Linked DNA regions of Salipiger abyssi. The protein of the gene in region 1 interacts with the protein of each later gene in a pairwise test. Links are inferred from orthologs where the notes say so. Each region holds a gene or a part of one and is shown on either strand. Other genes may lie near its edges. The genes, in order: Ga0080574_RS15870 and Ga0080574_RS20675.

Region 1 (10,369 bases):
GAGCGGGCGGTCGTCATACATGTCGATCATGATGGTCAGCACGACCTCGGCACCCTCCGCCTCGATCTGCGGGATCAGGGTATCAAGCGCGACCGGCGGCACGAAATGCTCGTCGAGATCGGGCACCAGACTCCAGCGCCCGGCACAGAGCGCATCCATGATCTCGCCGCGCCATTCCGCCTTGTCGGTCTTGAAATGCGAATGCGGCAGCGGGCGGAACACGGTGACATCGGGCTGGTCGGCGAGAAACTCGGCGGTGCCGTCGCTCGACCGGTCGTCGACGATGAGAAAGCTCGGGCGGCAGATGCGCCGGTAATGGTCGAGAAAGTCCGGCAGGATATTGGCCTCGTTATGGGCCAGCACCACCACCGGCAGCGCTTCGGGATCGTGGCGATCCGGCCCGACTCTCTCCAGATTTCGCATTTTTGCCCCTCCGCGCGCTGTTTCCCCTCGTTACCGCCGGCCCCGCCGGGCGACAATCGCAAAGGCAAATCGGCATAAAAACGCTGATTCTCCCATCACATCGCTAACATCGGGCAAACAGAATTTTTGTTTGTGATCACAGCCCCAAAAAGCGTGATCACAAATCGCAGAAATTCCTCGCAATTCGAGGGACCTGACGATATTTCGTTTAACGCAGGCCGCTATGCATGGGTATACCGGCAACGAAATCGCAGCAAGACGGGAAGATTCTTTCATGAACATCCATGAATATCAGGCGAAGGCGCTTCTGCGCGACTATGGCTGCCCGGTCTCGGACGGCCGTGTCGTTCTGACCGCCAACGACGCCAAGACCGCGGCGGGCGAGCTCGACGGCCCGCTCTGGGTGGTGAAGGCTCAGATCCATGCGGGTGGCCGCGGCAAGGGCTCGTTCAAGGAGCATGACGCCGGCGAGAAGGGCGGCGTGCGCCTGACCAAATCGGTCGAAGAGGCCGCCGAGGAAACCAACCGCATGCTCGGCCACACGCTGGTGACCCACCAGACCGGCCCCGCCGGCAAGCAGGTCAACCGCATCTATATCGAGGACGGCTCGGACATCGAATCCGAATTCTACCTCGCGCTGCTGGTCGACCGCGTCACCTCGCGCATCTCGATCGTCTGCTCGACCGAGGGCGGCATGGACATCGAAGAGGTCGCCGACTCCACTCCGGAAAAGATCCTGTCCTTCTCCATCGATCCCGCTGTCGGCTATCAGGGCTTCCACGGTCGCCGCGTCGCATTCGCGCTGGGGCTGGAAGGCAAGACCGTCCGCCAGTGTCAGAACCTGCTCGGCAATCTCTACCGGATGTTCGTCGAGAAAGACATGGAGATGCTGGAGATCAACCCGCTGATCCTGACCACCGACGGCAACCTGAAATGCCTCGACTGCAAGGCCGGGTTCGACAGCAACGCGCTCTACCGTCACCCCGATATCGTCGGCCTGCGCGACGAGACCGAGGAAGACCCCAAGGAACTCGCCGCCTCCCAGCACGACCTGAACTACATCGCGCTCGACGGTGAGATCGGCTGCATGGTGAACGGCGCGGGTCTGGCCATGGCGACCATGGACATCATCAAGCTCTACGGTGCGGAACCGGCCAACTTCCTCGACGTGGGCGGCGGCGCGACCAAGGAGAAGGTGACCGAGGCGTTCAAGATCATCACCTCGGACGACAACGTCAAAGGCATCCTGGTGAACATCTTCGGCGGCATCATGCGCTGCGACGTCATCGCCGAGGGCGTGATCGCCGCGGTGAAAGAGGTCGGCCTCCAGGTTCCGCTGGTCGTGCGTCTCGAAGGCACCAACGTGGATCTCGGCAAGAAGATCATCAACGAGTCCGGTCTGGACGTGATCGCCGCCGACGACCTCGCCGACGGTGCGCAGAAGATCGTGAAAGCCGTTAAGGGCTGAGGCGAATGCGGCTGATCCAGCATATCGACGCTTGCGCGGAACCTCGCGCGTGCCTGGTGGGTTCTTCCGGAAACGGAGGATACCGCCATGTCGAAGCTGCCCGGCCGCACGAACCTGCCCGAAATCGCCCGGACCACCTTGCCCGCGACGCGGAGGGCGCGCTTCGCTCCCTTCGTCTATGCGGGCGGCCTGCTGGCCATCGGGACGGCGCTTCTGGTCTCCAAGCCGCGCATCGGCAAGGTGCCGGAGCCCCGGCAGATGGGCAATGCGCCCCGTCGCAGCCGCTTGCGCCGCGCGGCGCAGCACGGCAGGGATGGCGCGCAGGCCTTTGCTCCGTCGAATGTGACGGACTCGGTCGGGCGGTCGCTTATTCTGGGCGGCGTGGCGCTTCTGGCCGCGCGCGCGCTGGACGAGCTGTCCGGGCGGGACGGCAAGTAACCTCACGACTCTTCGCAAGATTTGCACGGCAGCGCGCCCGCACGGGCGGTGCGCTGTCTTTTCATGTCACCGGCAAGCGTTTCGCCGCGCCGGTACGAAACGTGCGCCGCAACACTGCGGCCCAATAAGGAGAACGCCAAAAATGGCAGTCCTCGTAGACGCAAATACCAAAGTCATCTGTCAGGGCTTCACCGGCTCGCAGGGCACCTTCCATTCCGAACAGGCCATCGCCTACGGCACCAAGATGGTCGGCGGCGTGACCCCCGGCAAAGGCGGCACCGAGCATCTCGGCCTGCCGGTCTTCAACTCGGTCCACGAGGCCGTGCATGTGACCGAAGCCAACGCCTCGGTGATCTACGTCCCGCCGCCCTTCGCCGCGGATTCGATCCTCGAAGCCATCGACGCCGAGATCCCGCTCATCGTCTGCATCACCGAGGGTATCCCGGTGCTCGACATGATGAAGGTGAAGCGCGCGCTGATCGACAGCCCCTGCCGCCTGATCGGCCCGAACTGCCCCGGTGTCATCACGCCCGACGCCTGCAAGATCGGCATCATGCCCGGCCACATCCACAAGCGCGGCAAGGTGGGCGTCGTGTCCCGCTCGGGCACGCTGACCTATGAGGCCGTGAAGCAGACCACCGATCTGGGCCTCGGCCAGTCCTCGGCCGTCGGCATCGGCGGTGACCCGATCAAGGGCACCGAGCATATCGACGTGCTCGACATGTTCCTCGACGATGACGAGACCGAATCCATCATCATGATCGGTGAAATCGGCGGTTCCGCTGAAGAGGAAGCAGCCGAGTTCCTCGCCGAGCAGAAGAAAAAGGGCCGCTGGAAGCCGACCGCCGGGTTCATCGCAGGCCGCACCGCCCCTCCGGGCCGCCGCATGGGCCATGCCGGCGCCATCGTCGCCGGTGGTAAGGGCGACGCGGAGTCGAAAATCGAAGCGATGAAATCCGCCGGTATCGTCGTTGCCGACAGCCCCGCCACGCTCGGCGAGGCCGTCATGGCGGCGATCTCCAAAGGATAAATCCTCTGGCTGCTCCGCCGGCAGGGCGGGGCAGCCCCCCAATTCCGGGGTCTTGCGAGCCTCCAAAAGAACTGGTGATCCATGCCGCTTTTTCGGATCGACAACCGCCTTCACTACTATGCGCACGTCCCCAAGGCGGGAGGCTCATCTGTGGACCATTATCTTGTCGCACGCTTCGGGCAGTTGGGCTTTTTCAACGGCACCTTCGGAGCGCTCCCCGAGGCCAAGCGCTGGACCCGGACCTCGCCCCAGCACATTCGCTGGCGCGATCTTTATCAGCTGGTGCCCCGCGACTGGATCGAGACGTCCTTTGCCGTTGTGCGCGACCCGCTGGCACGCCTGAAAAGCGCCTATCACTTCCAGCGTGAAGCGCTAAAGACGATCCCCGCCGACCGCAGTTTCGAGGATTGGTTCCGCCTGCGCCTGCCGGGTCTGAAGGCCGGAAACTACTTCGACGACAACCATCTCGTTCCGCAGTCCAAAATCGTCCCGCCAGATGCAAAGGTCTTTCGTCTCGAGGACGGGCTGGACCGGATCGTGGGATATCTCGACGCGCTCGAGGGCGCCGAGACCGGTCCTCGGACCATTACCCCGCAGAATGTCCGCGCCAAGGCCGGAGGCGACAAGCCTGCGCCCGCCGCGTTCCTTGCGCCCGATCTGGTCGCCCAGATACAAGACGTCTATGCCGAGGATTACGAACGCTTCGGCTATGCCGGCGTCCCCGCCGAAACCGATCATGCAAAGTCCGTTTAGATCCAGCCCAGCGAGTCGAACCGATGCAAGATCAACGCCCCACAGAGTTTCTCCAGGCCGCCGGCGCCGCACACAGGGTTTGTGCCGATCGCATGGCCGCAACCGTATCGGGAAGGGTGTAGCGCGACCCATGGTCCTGGTGTGCCACGATAAGCGGTTCGTCTTCCTGAAAACGCGGAAGACCGCGGGAACATCCGTCGAAATGTTCCTGCAATCGCTCTGTGCGGCCAATGACGGCCCGCCGGTCGAGAAGACGCATGCCCTTGTGACGCCGCACTATATCGTGGGGCGGCGCCGCATTCCCGAAGCGGAGCGCAACGCGCTCGACCTCGTGTGGTACAACCACATGCCCGCCAGCGACGTCCGCACGCAGATCGGCGAAGACGCCTGGCGCTCCTACCGCAAGATCGCGACGGTCCGGAATCCGTTCGATCTCGCGGTGTCGCAATTCTATTTCCGCAACGAGACGCGCGGCACCTCCCTGCCCGACGATCCCGACGCCCATGTCGCCGCCTTCCGCAAGGCCGTGCGCACACAAAAGTGGCGGTCGAGCGATGTCGTCGTGTTTGACAGGGGGCAGTTCGTGCCCCAGCTGCTGGTGCGTCAAGAAGCGATGGAAGACGATCTAAAGACCGTGTGCGATACGCTCGACCTGCCCTTCGAGCGCGACCGGCTGCCGGTCACGAAACGCACAGGCAATATGCGCTGCGGCCTCGCCGTGGCCGATTATTACGATAACAAAACCGCGAACAGCATTAAAAAGATCTACGGATGGCTGTTCGATTACGCTGGTTACGCAGACACTCCGGCCGGAGAAGATCAGAGGACGCCATGACGGACCAAAGCCCGAACGACCAGTTTCATGCCTCAAGCTTCATGCAGGGGGCGAACGCGGAATATCTCGAACAGATGTACGCCCGCTACGCCAACGACCCGAACGCGGTCGATGCGGCCTGGGCCGAGTTCTTCAACGCCCTGGGCGATGACGAGACCAGCGTGAAGAAGGAGGCGCAGGGCGCCTCGTGGGAGCGCGCCGACTGGCCGCCGAGCCCGAATGACGACCTGACCGCCGCGATCACCGGCGAGTGGCCGCTGCCCGTCGCGCCCGCCGAGGCGAAAGGCGCCGGCAAGAAGATCGCAGACAAGGCCGCCGAAAAGGGCGTGAGCCTCACCGACGACCAGGTGAAACGCGCCGTGCTCGACTCGATCCGCGCGCTGATGATCATCCGCGCCCACCGGATCCGCGGCCACCTCGCCGCCGATCTCGACCCGCTGGGCCTGCATGGCCGCGACGCGCATCCCGAGCTCGACCCCAAGGCCTACGGCTTCACCGAGGCCGACATGGACCGGCCGATCTTCATCGACAACGTGCTGGGGCTCCAGATCGCCTCGATGCGCGAGATCATGGGCGTGCTCAAGCGCACCTATTGCGGCACCTTCGCGCTGCAATACATGCACATCTCTGACCCCGAGCAATCGGCCTGGCTCAAGGAGCGGATCGAAGGCTACGGCAAGGAGGTGAAGTTCACCCGCGAGGGCCGCAAGGCGATCCTCAACAAGATGGTGGAGGCCGAGGGCTTCGAGAAATTCCTCCATGTGAAATACATGGGCACCAAGCGCTTCGGTCTTGATGGCGGTGAATCGCTGATCCCGGCGATGGAGCAGATCATCAAGCGCGGCGGCAATCTCGGCCTGAAAGAGGTCGTGGTCGGCATGCCCCACCGTGGCCGCCTCTCGGTGCTGGCCAACGTGATGAACAAGCCCTACCGCGCGATCTTCAACGAGTTCCAGGGCGGCAGCTTCAAGCCTGACGACGTGGACGGCTCGGGCGACGTGAAATATCACCTCGGCGCCTCCTCGGACCGCGAGTTCGACGGCAACACCGTCCACCTGTCGCTCACCGCGAACCCCTCGCACCTTGAGGCGGTGAACCCGGTTGTGCTCGGCAAGGTCCGCGCGAAGCAGGACCAGCTCGGCGACACCGAGCGCCGCGCGGTGCTGTCGATCCTGCTGCACGGCGATGCGGCCTTTGCCGGCCAGGGCGTCGTGGCCGAGTGCTTTGCGCTTTCGGGCCTGCGCGGCCATCGCACCGGCGGCACGATCCATATCGTGGTGAACAACCAGATCGGCTTTACCACCGCGCCGCATTTCTCGCGCTCCTCCCCCTACCCCACCGACAACGCGCTGGTGGTCGAGGCGCCGATCTTCCACGTCAATGGCGACGACCCGGAGGCCGTGGTGCATGCCGCCAAGGTGGCCACCGAGTTCCGCCAGAAATTCGGCAAGGACGTGGTCATCGACATGTTCTGCTACCGCCGCTTCGGTCACAACGAGGGCGACGAGCCCATGTTCACCAACCCGGTGATGTACAAGCAGATCAAGAGCCACAAGACCACGCTGACGCTCTATACCGAGCGGCTGGTCAAGGACGGTCTGATCCCCGAGGGCGAAATCGAGGACATGAAGGCCGCCTTCCAAGCGCATCTCAACGAAGAGTTCGAAGCCGGCAAGACCTACAAGCCGAACAAGGCCGATTGGCTGGACGGGCGCTGGTCGCATCTCGACAAGCAGAAAGAGGGCAATTACCAGCGCGGCGAAACCGCGATCAAACCCGAGACGCTGGCAGAGATCGGCACCGGCCTCACCACCGTTCCCGAGGGCTTCCCGCTGCACAAGACCGTGGGCCGCTTCCTCGATCACCGCAAGAAGATGTTCGAGAGCGGTCACGGCTTCGACTGGGCGACCGCCGAGAGCATCGCCTTCGGCTCGCTGCTGACCGAGGGGTATCCGGTGCGTCTGGCCGGCCAGGACAGCACGCGCGGCACCTTCTCGCAGCGCCATTCCGGCCTGATCAACCAGGAAAACGAAGACCGCTACTACCCGCTGAACAATATCCGCGAGGGTCAGGCCCGCTATGAGGTGATCGACTCGGCGCTTTCGGAATACGCGGTCTGCGGCTTTGAATACGGCTATTCGCTGGCCGAGCCCAACGCGCTGGTACTCTGGGAAGCGCAGTTCGGCGATTTCGCCAACGGCGCGCAGATCATGTTCGACCAGTTCGTCTCCTCGGGCGAAAGCAAGTGGCTGCGCATGTCGGGCCTCGTCTGCCTGCTGCCGCACGGTTTCGAAGGCCAGGGGCCGGAGCACTCCTCCGCCCGTCTGGAGCGCTTCCTGCAAATGTGCGGTCAGGACAACTGGATCGTCGCCAACTGCTCGACCCCGGCGAACTACTTCCACATCCTGCGCCGGCAGCTGCACCGCTCCTACCGCAAGCCGCTGATCATGATGACGCCGAAATCGCTGCTGCGTCACAAGCTGGCGGTCTCGGATGCGGAGGCCTTCACCACCGGGTCGAGCTTCCACCGGGTGCTGTGGGACGACGCCGAGAAGGGGCATTCGGAGACCAATCTGAAGCCGGATGCCGAGATCAAGCGCGTGGTGATGTGTTCCGGCAAGGTCTATTACGACCTGCTGGAAGAGCGCGACGCGCGCGGGCTCGACGACGTCTATCTGCTGCGGATCGAGCAGTTCTACCCCTTCCCGGCGCTGTCGCTGGTCAAGGAGCTGGAACGCTTCAAGGGCGCCGAGATGATCTGGTGCCAGGAAGAGCCCAAGAACCAGGGTGCCTGGACCTTCATCGAGCCCAATATCGAATGGGTGCTGGGGCGTATCGACGCCACCCACAAGCGGCCGGTCTATGTCGGTCGCGCCACCTCGGCCTCGCCCGCGACGGGTCTGGCCAGCCAGCACAAGGCACAACAAGAGGCGCTTGTGAACGAAGCGCTGACCATCGAAGGGAATTAAGACAATGACGACCGAAGTGCGCGTCCCCACGCTCGGGGAATCCGTGACCGAGGCAACCGTTGCCACCTGGTTCAAGAAGCCGGGCGACAGTGTCGACGTGGACGAGATGCTGTGCGAACTGGAAACCGACAAGGTGACCGTCGAGGTTCCCTCTCCCGTCGAAGGTGTCCTGGAAGACATCGTCGCACAGGAAGGCGACACGGTGGGCGTCGACGCCCTGCTGGCCAATATCGCTCCGGCGGGCGAAGCCGGCTCGACCACCGTCGAGGAACGCCCCTCCGCCACCAAACCCGAGGCCAAGCCGTCGTCTGACGACGCGACCCCGGTCGACGTGATGGTGCCGACCTTGGGTGAATCGGTGACCGAGGCCACCGTCTCGACCTGGTTCAAGAAGGTCGGCGACGCGGTGCAGCAGGACGAGATGCTCTGCGAGCTGGAAACCGACAAGGTGTCGGTCGAAGTGCCCGCCCCCGCCTCCGGTGTGCTGACCGAGATCCTCGCCGAGGAAGGCGCCACGGTCGAGGCCGGCGGCAAGCTGGCGGTGATGTCGGGCGGCGCCGGCGCCGCGGCCTCCGCGCCTGCGGAAAGCAAGGCTCCTGCCGAAGCCCCCGCCTCCTCCGGCGGCAAGGATGTCGAGGATGCGCCGTCGGCCAAGAAGGCCATGGCCGAAGCCGGTCTCGACCCCAAGCAGGTCACCGGCACCGGCAAGGACGGCCGCATCATGAAAGAGGATGTCTCCGCCGCCATCTCCGCCGCGAAATCGGCCCCCGCCCCGGCGGCGGCTCCGGCCCAGGCGCAGCGCGCGCCGAGCCCGGCCGAGGATGCTGCCCGCGAAGAGCGCGTCAAGATGACCCGGCTGCGCCAGACCATCGCGCGCCGCCTCAAGGACGCGCAGAACACCGCCGCCATGCTCACCACCTATAACGAGGTGGACATGACCGAGGTGATGGCGCTGCGGAACCAGTACAAGGATCTCTTCGAGAAGAAGCACGGCGTGCGTCTGGGCTTCATGTCCTTCTTCACCAAGGCCTGCTGCCACGCGCTGAAGGAAGTGCCCGAGGTCAACGCCGAGATCGACGGCACCGACGTGGTCTACAAGAACTTCGTGCATATGGGCATCGCCGCCGGCACCCCGCAGGGTCTGGTCGTTCCGGTGCTGCGCGATGTCGACGCCAAGAGCTTTGCCGAGATTGAGGCGGAGATCGCCGAGAAGGGCAAGCGCGCCCGCGACGGCAAGCTCTCCATGGCCGAGATGCAGGGCGGCACCTTCACGATCTCGAACGGCGGCGTCTACGGCTCGCTGATGTCCTCGCCGATCCTGAACCCGCCGCAATCGGGCATCCTCGGCATGCACAAGATCCAGGACCGCCCGATGGTCATCAATGGCGAGATCAAGATCCGCCCGATGATGTATCTGGCGCTCTCCTACGATCACCGCATCGTCGACGGCAAGGGCGCCGTGACCTTCCTCGTGCGCGTCAAGGAAGCGCTGGAGGATCCGCGCCGGCTGCTGATGGATCTGTAAAGATCGCCTAACGTGCAGCCGCTCCGGAGCGGACGCGGCTGCACGGTCAAACTTCCTCGGTACGATACCGATAGCCAGACAGTCCGTTCACAGGTCGATGTTCATGCAAGCCCCGTTTGTTTTGCCCCTTGCCCATCGGCGTCGTCCTTCCGGGGACGTGCGGTCTATGCGCGGTCGACCGGGCGGGTCGTGATGGCACACCGGATCGCACTCGCCACCTGCATGCGCAACGAGGGGATCTTCCTGCTCGAATGGCTGGCCTATCATGTCGCGCTGGGTTTCGAGCAGATCGTGATCGTGACCAATGACTGCACCGACGAATCCGACATTTTGCTCGATTTGCTTGCCGAGCATGGCCTCGTCAGGCATATCCGGCAATCGGTTCCGCCAGGCGGGTCGCCGCAGAACAGGGGCATGGACATCGTGCTGCGTCTGGCCCGCGACGAGGGCCTCAGCCATATCCTGCACATCGACTCGGACGAGTTTCTCTACGTTCCGCACGGGCTCTCCGCCCTGCTCGCCCGAACCCGCGACGCCGACGTCGTACCGATCCCCTGGCGGCTCTTCGGCGACAATGGCTTGTCCGAATGGCATCCCGGCGATCTCGTCATCGAGTGCAATGTGCGCGCCGAAACCGCACCGGAACCGGGCAAGGCGAAATCCAAATGCCTCTTCAAGGTGGCAAGTTTCGGTCGCGCGACGGATCACAATCCGCGCGATCCGCTGGTCTCCGATCCCTTGGTGCTATCACCCGATGGCGAAGAGCTCCGCAACGGCACACTGTATCAGCCGAAATCGGCACGTTTCAGACCGCACGACGTCGCCACGCGCGCGAAGACGGCCCAGATTTTCCACTATGGGGTACGCTCCGAGGATACGTTCATGATGAAGAACCACCGCGGCGACGGTCAGGGCAAGCAGGGAGATA
Region 2 (9,724 bases), 980 kb from region 1 along the record:
GGCACCTGCACGGCATCGGGCCGGGTCACCGTTTCGCTTTCGCGCACGAAGCCCTCGGGCAGATTGGCAAGCACCATCTCCAGCAGCTCTTCGGCGGCAGGCCGCGCGTCGGGATCGAGCTGGAGCACCGCCGCGCGGTCGGTGTCGAGCAGCCGCGCGCGCTCGGCCATCTGCGCGCCATAGGCCTCGTCCACCAGCAGCCAGTCGGCCATGTGCACCGGCCCGATATTGGGCAGCGGGCGCACGCTTGCGAGATCGTAGGGAAGACGGTTTTGCAGGATCATGCCTTTTGCCTAGAGCCGCCCCGCCGTCGCCGCAAGAGCCTGGGGGTGAAACGCGGCACCCTGCCCCATGGGCCGCCCGAAAGCCGGGCGCCCGGCAGGCGCCTTGGCTGTGGCGCGAGAGAAAAAACCACCCCGACGCAGAAATTATCGAACGGCCCGTAAGGGGGACGCTCCGGCGCCGTACTCCCATGTGAAAACACACTCAGTCGGAGACATTGATGACAGTGAGACAGATCATAACCCGGGCCGCCTTTGCACTGGCCCTGTTCCCCGGCGCGGCGCTGGCGCAGGACAGCCTCTTCATGCAGCTCGACGCCAATGGCGACGGCGTGATCGACGGCAATGAGTTCCTGCAACTGCGGATCAGCATGTTCGACCGGATCGACGCCGACCGCTCGGGCACAATCACCGCTGCCGAGATCGAGACCGCCCGCCAGGCGCTGCCCGGCAAGCGCACCATGCAGTCCGACAAGCGGATCTGGGATCAGGACGCCAATGACGACGGCATGCTCACCCTGGCCGAATACACCGCGCAGACGCGCGGTTTCGACATGGCCGACCGCAACAATGACGGCGTGATCAGCAGTGCGGAATACAACCGCATCGCCCGTTTCCTCGCCGCCTACCGCCCGTAACCCAACCAAGACCCTCGAACACGTCAACCTATTCCCCACTGAAAGGACCATCATTATGAAAACCGTTCGCTTCTTCGCCATCCTCGCCCTGCCGCTGATGGCCGCCACCGCCCTGCCCGCGCAGAATATCACCGTGACCAATGGCAACGGCGGCACTGTGCAGAAATCGCGCGACTGCGACCGCAGTGCCGGAACCGCGAACTGCGCGACAAGCACCACGGCAACCACTGCCGGCGGCAAGTCGGCCACCTGGGGCAAGGACCGCACCCGTGTGAGCGGCAACGGCGCCTCGGCGACCACGGTCACCAACACCGGCCCCGGCGGCCAGAGCGGCACCCGCACCCGCCTGGTGACGAAGTAATGATCCTCCGGCAGCCCGTGCCGTAAGGTGACGGGCTGCCGGCCCTTGCCCCGCGCCGGACCGGTGCCAAAGCTGACAGAGATGGATCAACGTGCAGAAGACGCGCGGGCGGCGATGGCCGCCATGGCGCAGGGGGACCGGCAGGCGCTGGGGCGGCTCGTTGCGCTCTACGGGCCGGGGCTGACGCGCTATGCCGCGCAGATGCTCGATGCGCCCTCGGAGGCTGAAGACGTGGTGCAGGAGGTCTTTCTCAAGGCCTGGCGCAACGCCGGACGCTACGATCCCGCCAAGGCCGCCGTGTCGACCTGGCTCTACCGGATCGCGGTCAACCATTGTATCGACCGCAGCCGCCGCACCCGCTTCCGCCGCTTCATCGGCCTGGAAGCAACCGACGAGATGAGCGATGACGGCCCCGGAGCGGCCGCCATCCATGAGAGCCGCGACCGGCTGGCGCATACACGCGCTGCCATTGCGGAGCTCCCCGACCGCCAGCGCCGCGCGATCCTTCTGCGCGCCGCCGGCGACATGAGCACCGCCGAGATCGCCGCCACGATGGGGGTGAGCCCCGGCGCGGTGGAACAACTGCTGGTGCGGGCGCGCAACACGCTGCGCCGCCAGCTCGACCCGGACGAAATGGAGGAGAGGAGGCCATGATGGAAGACGACGACAAGGACCGCGCCTTCGATGCCGCGCTGGCGGCGGCGCTGAAAGACGAGATGCCGGTGGAAACCCCGATGCTGGCGCGCGCGGTGCTGAGCCGGCTCGCCGAGGAGGAAACCGGCCCTCACCGGGCGGAGGGACTGGCCGAGGTACTGAGCCATCCCGGCCCGGTCGCGGCGGGCTATGGGCTGATGCTGCTGGGCGCCGCGGTGCTGGGCTATGCCGCCCTGCCGGCGCTTGGCGGCGACGATCTGGTCTTTGCCAGCGCCATCGCGCAGCTTCTCGGCTTTCCGGGGGGGCTGTGATGGGACGGATCCGACGCAATTCCGGCCGTATCGCGCTGATCGCGGTGCTTGCCGTCTCGCTGCTGGGCAACGCCCTGACCGCCGGCGCGCTGCTGCGCTTCAAGGCGATGCGCAGCGAGCTGCTCGGCCCGGTCGCCGAGGCGGCGGTGTTCCCGAGAGAGGTCCGCCGCGATCTGCGCGCCGCGCTGGCGGAGAACGCCGACACGCTGCGCCCGGCGCTGCACGATCTTGCCCGGGCGCGCGCCGCAATCGTGACGGCGGGCATGACGGAGCCCTTCGACCGCGCCGAGGTCGAGGCGGCGATGGATATCTTCCGTGATGAGGCGGAGGCCACCATCGCGCAGGTGCAGGCTGTGGTTCTGGAAGTGCTGGCGGCCCGCGCCGGGTCCGAGTGAACCTGGCGGGCTTGTTCCCCGCCCGCGCGGGTGGCAAAATCTTTGGCGAAGCCTTGGGAGAGCCCTCATGCCGCACATTGCCTTTCTGATCCGGTTGCCGGGCCTGCGTCGCGGCGGCGAGGTCTGAGCGCGATGGGCACGCCTGTCTCCTCGATCCGCAATCTCGGCCCGGCGGTCGAGGCGGCGCTGGCCCGCGCCGGCGTGCCCGACGCGGAGACGCTGCGCGAGATCGGTGCGCATGAGGCCTATGCGCGGATGCTGCGGGCGGGCACGAAGGCGCATTTCATCGGCTATTACGTGATGCATATGGCGCTTCAGGGCCGGCCCTGGAACGATTGCCGGGGCAAGGAGAAAGAGGCGCTGCGGCTGCGGTTCGACGCGCTCTGCGCGGAGGTCGCCGGGGTGGCGGCGCTGAGCGGCATCGAGGCGGTGCTGGACGAGATCGGCGTCGTGCCGCGCGAGCGCCTGCAAGGCGGGTGACGCTCGGTGCCCCTTGCGGGGCGTCTCGCTGCGGCAAACGAAAACGGGCGCCCTCTCCGGCGCCCGTTTCGTGTTTCTGACCTGGAAAGGCGGCGCTTAGCCCACCAGCTCCAGACCGGAGAAGTAATAGGCGATCTCGACGGCGGCGGTTTCCGGCGCGTCGGAGCCGTGCACCGAGTTCTCGCCGACCGACTCGGCGAATTCGGCGCGGATGGTGCCCTCGGCGGCGTCGGCCGGGTTGGTGGCGCCCATCACTTCGCGGTTCTTCGCGATGGCGCCTTCGCCTTCCAGCACCTGCACCACGACCGGCTCGGAGGCCATGAACTCGCAGAGCTCGTCATAGAACGGGCGCTCCGCATGCACCTTGTAGAACTCGCCGGCCTGCGCCTTGGTCAGCTGGATGCGCTTCTGCGCGACGATGCGCAGGCCCGCTTCCTCGAACTTGGCGTTGATCTTGCCGGTGAGGTTGCGGCGGGTGGCATCGGGCTTGATGATCGAAAGGGTACGTTCGACGGCCATGTCTGGTCTCCATTGAAAAGCCGGGCGTCAGGCCCGGCCGGTATTCGCTGGCGTGGGCGTTAGCATGCAGGCGCAAGATTGGGAAGACCTCGCTTGCCGACCCGCGCGGCGCTGCGCGCCCGCGGCGAGGGGCCAGCCCCTCGCGCACCCCGGGATATTTCCTGCCAATGGAAGACCATGGGGGATTTCCGCCGGCGCGGCGCTCTGCTAGAGCGCCCCCATGCTACGGATCGACGATATTTCCTTTTCCATCGAGGGCCGGCCTCTGTTCGAGGGCGCCTCCGCCGTGATTCCCGCCGGCCACAAGGTCGGGCTCGTGGGGCCGAACGGCGCCGGCAAGACCACGCTCTTCCGGCTGATCCGGGGCGAGCTGACGCTGGACGGGGGCGAGATCTCCCTGCCCGAGCGCGCCCGCATCGGCGGCGTGGCGCAGGAGGCGCCGGCAAACGACATGTCGCTGATCGAGACGGTGCTGGCCGCCGATGCCGAGCGCGCCGCGCTGATGGCCGAGGCCGAAACCGCCACCGACCCGCATCGCATCGCCGATGTGCAGACCCGGCTCGCCGATATCGACGCCTGGTCAGCGGAGGGGCGCGCCGCGTCGATCCTCAAGGGTCTGGGCTTCAGCGAGGCGGATCAGCAGCGCCCGAGCTCGGATTTCTCCGGCGGCTGGCGGATGCGGCTGGCACTGGCCGGCGTGCTCTTTGCCCAGCCCGACCTCCTGCTGCTCGACGAGCCGACCAACTATCTCGACCTCGAAGGCGCGCTCTGGCTGGAAAGCTATCTGACGCGCTACCCGCATACGGTGATCGTGATCAGCCACGACCGCGGGCTGCTGAACCGCGCGGTGGGCGCGATCCTGCATCTGGAGGCGCGCAAGCTGACGCTCTATCAGGGCGGCTACGACACCTTCGCGCGCACCCGGGCCGAGCGTCGCGCGGTGCAGGCCGCCGCCGCCCGCAAGCAGGACGAGCGCCGGGCGCATCTGCAAAGCTTTGTCGACCGGTTCCGCGCCAAGGCCTCTAAGGCCAAGCAGGCGCAGGCGCGGCTCAAGATGATCGCGCGGATGGAGACCATCACGGCGCCCGAGGATGCCGCCAAGCGGGTGTTCAGCTTCCCGCAGCCCGACCAGCTCTCGCCGCCCATCGTGGCGCTGGAGGGCGGCGCCACGGGCTATGGCGAGCGCCAGGTGCTGCAACGGCTGGATCTGCGCATCGACCAGGACGACCGCATCGCGCTCCTGGGCCGCAACGGTCAGGGCAAGTCGACGCTGTCGAAGCTGCTCGCCGACCGCCTTCCGCTGATGGCGGGCAAGATGACCCGCAGCTCCAAGCTGCGCATCGGCTATTTCGCCCAGCATCAGGTGGACGAGCTGCATCTCGACGAAACGCCCCTGCAACATCTCCAGCGCGAGCGCCCCGACACGGCGCCCGCGAAGCTGCGCGCCCAGCTCGCCGGCTTCGGGCTGATGGCGGCGCAGGCGGAGACCGAGGTCGGCCGGCTCTCGGGCGGGCAGAAGGCGCGGCTGTCGCTGCTGCTGGCGACGCTGGATGCGCCGCATATGCTGATCCTCGACGAGCCCACCAACCACCTCGATATCGAGAGCCGCGAGGCGCTGGTCGAGGCGCTGACGGAATATTCCGGCGCGGTGATCCTCGTCAGCCACGACATGCACCTGCTAAGCCTCGTCGCCGACCGGCTCTGGCTGGTGAAGGACGGCACGGTGAAGCCCTATGAGGACGATCTCGACGCCTACCGCTCCCTGCTGCTGACGCAGGACAAACCCGCCAGGCCCGAGAAACCCGCCGCGCCGAAACCGCCGAAACCCTCGCGCGACGCGATCCTGGCGCTGCGCTCGGAGGTCCGCAAATGCGAGGCGCGGGTGGAAAAGATCGAGGAGATGCGCGAGAAGCTCGCCAAAAAACTCGCCGACCCGGCGCTCTACGAAGACGGGCGCGCCGGCGAGCTGGAGACCTGGAACAAGAAATACGCCGAGGTCATGGACGGGCTGCACCGCGCCGAGGCGCTCTGGGAAACGGCACTGGAAAAGCTGGAGACGGCGGAGGCGCGCTGAGCCCCGCCCCTTCATCTTTCCGGCAAATACTCCGTCGCGCGCTCTGCCGCCCCGCGCCGCCCTCAGGCCCGGCGCGCTGGACAAGCTGCCCGCCAGCCCCTACCCCTGAGGCATGGAGCCCGCCTTTCTCGTCACCGCCTTTGCCACGCTCTTCGTGGTGATCGACCCGATCGGCCTGACGCCGATCTTCATCGCGCTGACGCAGGGCGCCGATGCCCGCCATCGCCGCGCGGTGGCGCTGCGGGCCTGCATCATCGCGGCGCTGATCCTGCTGCTCTTTACCTTCTTCGGCGAGGCGGTGCTGGGCTTCATCGGCATCTCCATGCCCGCGTTCCGCATCGCCGGCGGCATCCTGCTGTTCCTCACCGCGCTCGACATGCTGTTCGAACGCCGCTCCAAGCGACGCGAGGACAAGGCCGGCGAAGAGGAGTCCCTGCCCGACCCGTCGGTCTTTCCCATCGCCATCCCGCTGATTGCCGGCCCCGGCGCCATCGCCACGATGATCCTGCTCACCGGGCAGACGGCGTCCGGCCTCGAAATGGCGGCGGTGCTCGGCGTGATGGTGGCGGTGCTGCTGGTGGTGCTGACGCTGTTTCTTAGCGCCGGGATGATCGAGCGGGCGCTCGGCCATACCGGCATCGTGGTGGTGACGCGTCTGCTTGGCATGCTACTGGCGGCGCTCTCGGTGCAGTTCGTCATCGACGGGCTGCGTAATATCGGTGCGCTGGTCTGACCCCTGTTATCGCCCGCCACCCATGCCTACATACAGCATAGCGGAACCAGCGGAGCACGGGCCTTGACAGAGTTCGATTACGGAAATCTCGCCTATCTCGGCCTGCTCGGCGCCGTTCTGGTGATCTGGATGTTCATCCAGAATCGCGAAAGGCTGGGTCAAAAGCTGCAATATCTCGCTATCTGGGGGCTGATCTTTCTGGGCGCCATCGCCGCTGTCGGGCTCTGGGGCGATATCCGCCAGACGGTGATGCCGAGCCAGGCGGTGTTTGCCGATGAGGGCCGGGTCGAACTGCCGCGCGCGCCGGACGGGCATTACTATGTCTCGCTCGACATCAACGGCGTGCCGACGCGCTTTGTCATCGACACCGGCGCCACCGGCATGGTGCTGACCCAGCAGGACGCCGAGCGCGCCGGGCTCGACGCCGAGGGCCTGATGTTCCACGGCGAGGCGAGCACCGCGAACGGCATCGTGCGCACCGCACCGGTGCGGCTCGACGAGGTGGCACTGGGGCCGTTCACCGACCGTGGCGTGCGCGCCTATGTGAATGGCGGCACCATGCGGACCTCGCTGCTCGGGATGAGCTATCTTCAACGGTTCGAACGGCTGGAGATCTCCGGCGGTCGGCTGATTCTGGAGCGCTGAGCGCCGGGCGCGTGTCCCCGCCCCGGACTTGATCCGGGGCCTCTGCGGTTGCTCTGGGCGGTCCCTTTTGTCGTTCTTTTGTTCAGTCGCCGTTCTGGCGCTCCGGCGCCTGTAATGCCTGCACCAAGCCAGACGACCGAGCGCTCTTCGCTGCGACCGCAGAGGCCCCGGATCAAGTCCGGGGCGAGGTATCCTTCTTGACGGCGTACCGCATCATGCAGGGGCGTCACCGTAGGGTGGGCAATCCTACCCACCGCTCCACCTCCCGCCAACAGGACCGGCGCTACCCCTGCCGCACCAGCTTGCCCGGGTTCATCAGCCCCTGCGGGTCGAGCGCGCGCTTGATCTCGCCCATCACGTCCCAGCCGGCACCGTGCTCGGCCTCCATGAAGCCCATCTTGCCCTGGCCCACGCCATGCTCGCCGGTGCAGGTGCCGCCAAGCGCCAGCGCGCGCTCGGCCATGCGGTGCGACAGCCGCTTGGCCGTCTCCAGCTCGGCGGGCTGCTCGGGATCGACCAGCAGCACCGCGTGGAAATTGCCGTCGCCCACATGGCCGAGGATCGGCCCCGGGATACCGCTGGCGGCGATATCGGCCTGGGTTTCCTCCACCGCCCGCGCAAGCTGCGAGATCGGCACGCACATATCCGTCACCACCGCGCGGCTGCCCTTGCGCGCCGCGAGGATGGCGTAATAGCCATTGTGCCGCAGCGCCCAGAGCGCCCGGCGCTCCTCCTCCCGCGCCGACCAGCGGAAGGGCGAGGCACCGTGATCGGCGACGATCTCGCCGAAGCGCTCGGCATCCTGCGCCACGCTTTCCGGCGAGCCGTGAAACTCCACCAGCAGATGCGGTGCCTCGGCCATCTCCATGCCGGAATAGGCGGTGAAGGCACGCGCTGTCGCGTCGTCGACGAACTCGATCCGCGCCATGGGGATGCCCATCTGGATCACCTCCATCACCGCCGTCACAGCAGATCCCATATCGGGAAAGGCGCAGATGCCGGCGCTGGTGGCCTCGGGCACGCCATACAGCCGCAGCGTCAGCTCGGTCACCAGACCCAGCGTGCCCTCCGAGCCCACCATCAGCGCGGTGAGATCGTAGCCCGCAGCGCTCTTGCGCGCCCGCGTGCCGGTGCGGATCACCCGCCCGTCCGCCAGCACCACCTGAAGCCCCAGAACATTGTCGCGCATCGTGCCGTAGCGCACCGTGGTGGTGCCCGAGGCCCGCGTCATCGCCATGCCGCCGAGCGAGGCGTTGGCGCCGGGATCGACCGGAAAGAACAGCCCCGTGGCGCGCAGCTCCTCGTTCAGCGCCTCGCGGGTCACGCCGGGCTGCACCGTCACATCCATATCCGTGGGGCGGATTTCCAGCACCTTGTTCATGCGGGTGAAATCCACCACCACGCCGCCCCGAACCGCGAGCCCGTGGCCCTCCAGCGAGGTGCCCGCGCCCCAGCCAGTCACCGGGCAGCCGTGTTCGGCGCAGATCGCCACCAGCGCCTGCACCTCTTCGGTGCTTTCGGGATAGGCCACCGCGTCGGGCGGCGTCAGCGGGAAATAGGATTCCGAGCGACCATGCGCGGTCAGTTCGGACTTGGACCTGCTGAGCCGTTCGCCTAGGAGTAAGGCGATAGCGTCGAGGGCTGTTGCGATGGACATTAAGAACCTCCGGATCGTCCGGGGGCGACACTAGCGTCGCCACAAGCCCTGCGAAAGCCAAAGGGGACAGGGAATGTCAAGGGGCTTGGCCCGGCAATGGCAGGACACCCGCGCCGTCTGCGGGCGCGGCTGGGATCAGCTGCGCCACAAGGCGCCGGGACAGGTCACCTTCTGGCTGATCGCATTATTCGTCGGCGTTGCCTCGGGCTTTGCGGCCATCCTTTTCCGCTTCGCGATCAACCGCTTACAGGCCGCGCTTTATGGCACGGAGGATGTCAACACGCTGGCCAGCTTTGCCCAGACCCTGCCCTGGATCTGGGTGCTGGTGATCCCGGTCTGCGGCGGGCTCGCGGTCGGGCTCATCGTGCAGTTCTTTACCCCGGACGGGCGGGTGCGCTCGGTCTCCGACGTGATCGAGGGCGCGGCACTGAATGACGGGCGGGTGGAAAAAAAGGCAGGGATCGCCTCTGCGTTGTGTTCCTGGATCACCCTTTCCACCGGCGGTTCCACCGGCCGCGAGGGCCCCGTCGTGCATATCGCCGCGATGATCGCCTCCTGGGTGTCGAACCTGCTGCGCGTCGACGGCATCACCGGGCGCGACCTGCTGGGCTGCGCGGTGGCCGCCGCCGTCTCGGCGAGTTTCAACGCGCCCATTGCCGGCGCGCTGTTCGGGCTCGAGGTGGTGCTGCGCCATTTCGCCCTGCACGCCTTCGCCCCCATCGTGGTGGCAAGCGCCGCCGGCACGGTGATCAACCGGCTGGCCTTTGGCGATGTCACCGAGTTCATCCTGCCCGGCACCACCACGGTGGAGTTCTATCTCGAACTGCCCGCCTTTTTCCTGATGGGGCTGGTCTGCGGGCTGGTGGCGGTGCTGATGATGCAGGCGATCTTCTGGTCGGAAAACATCGGCAACCGCATCCAGAAATGGCTGAGCCTGCCGCACTGGCTGCGCCCCGCCGTGGCCGGGCTGCTGCTG

What was found.
Region 2: the proteins of Ga0080574_RS15870 (region 1) and Ga0080574_RS20675 interact in binary tests that used the Escherichia coli proteins (3 or more experiments, as listed by UniProt). The link is inferred for Salipiger abyssi from one-to-one orthologs.

The regions. Positions count from the first base shown.
Region 1 is NZ_CP015093.1:2,537,217-2,547,585, reverse strand. Bases 4,544-8,116 are described here. They hold Ga0080574_RS15870 (2-oxoglutarate dehydrogenase E1 component), read left to right. Parts: upstream 4,544-4,943; coding sequence 4,944-7,916; downstream 7,917-8,116. Other genes in these bases: odhB (2-oxoglutarate dehydrogenase complex dihydrolipoyllysine-residue succinyltransferase), read left to right, coding at 7,921-8,116; Ga0080574_RS15875 (hypothetical protein), read left to right, coding at 4,544-4,947. In the rest of the region: Ga0080574_RS15900 (glycosyltransferase family 2 protein), read right to left, coding at 1-423; sucC (ADP-forming succinate--CoA ligase subunit beta), read left to right, coding at 698-1,891; Ga0080574_RS15890 (hypothetical protein), read left to right, coding at 1,979-2,329; sucD (succinate--CoA ligase subunit alpha), read left to right, coding at 2,472-3,359; Ga0080574_RS15880 (sulfotransferase family 2 domain-containing protein), read left to right, coding at 3,441-4,112; more of Ga0080574_RS15875, read left to right, coding at 4,315-4,543; more of odhB, read left to right, coding at 8,117-9,441; Ga0080574_RS15860 (glycosyltransferase family 2 protein), read left to right, coding at 9,634-10,369. UniProt on the Escherichia coli protein: E1 component of the 2-oxoglutarate dehydrogenase (OGDH) complex which catalyzes the decarboxylation of 2-oxoglutarate, the first step in the conversion of 2-oxoglutarate to succinyl-CoA and CO(2).
Region 2 is NZ_CP015093.1:3,513,077-3,522,800, reverse strand. The notes cover bases 3,359-6,286. They hold Ga0080574_RS20675 (ABC-F family ATP-binding cassette domain-containing protein), read left to right. Parts: upstream 3,359-3,859; coding sequence 3,860-5,713; downstream 5,714-6,286. Other genes in these bases: Ga0080574_RS20670 (MarC family protein), read left to right, coding at 5,826-6,286; ndk (nucleoside-diphosphate kinase), read right to left, coding at 3,359-3,639. Outside these bases: Ga0080574_RS20715 (heme-dependent oxidative N-demethylase family protein), read right to left, coding at 1-284; Ga0080574_RS20710 (EF-hand domain-containing protein), read left to right, coding at 503-919; Ga0080574_RS20705 (hypothetical protein), read left to right, coding at 975-1,280; Ga0080574_RS20700 (RNA polymerase sigma factor), read left to right, coding at 1,362-1,934; Ga0080574_RS20695 (hypothetical protein), read left to right, coding at 1,931-2,245; Ga0080574_RS20690 (hypothetical protein), read left to right, coding at 2,245-2,640; Ga0080574_RS20685 (TfoX/Sxy family protein), read left to right, coding at 2,773-3,120; more of ndk, read right to left, coding at 3,217-3,358; more of Ga0080574_RS20670, read left to right, coding at 6,287-6,446; Ga0080574_RS20665 (retropepsin-like aspartic protease family protein), read left to right, coding at 6,510-7,091; Ga0080574_RS20660 (FAD-binding oxidoreductase), read right to left, coding at 7,375-8,748; Ga0080574_RS20655 (chloride channel protein), read left to right, coding at 8,822-9,724. UniProt on the Escherichia coli protein: Genetic data indicate it may be involved in ribosome assembly or function.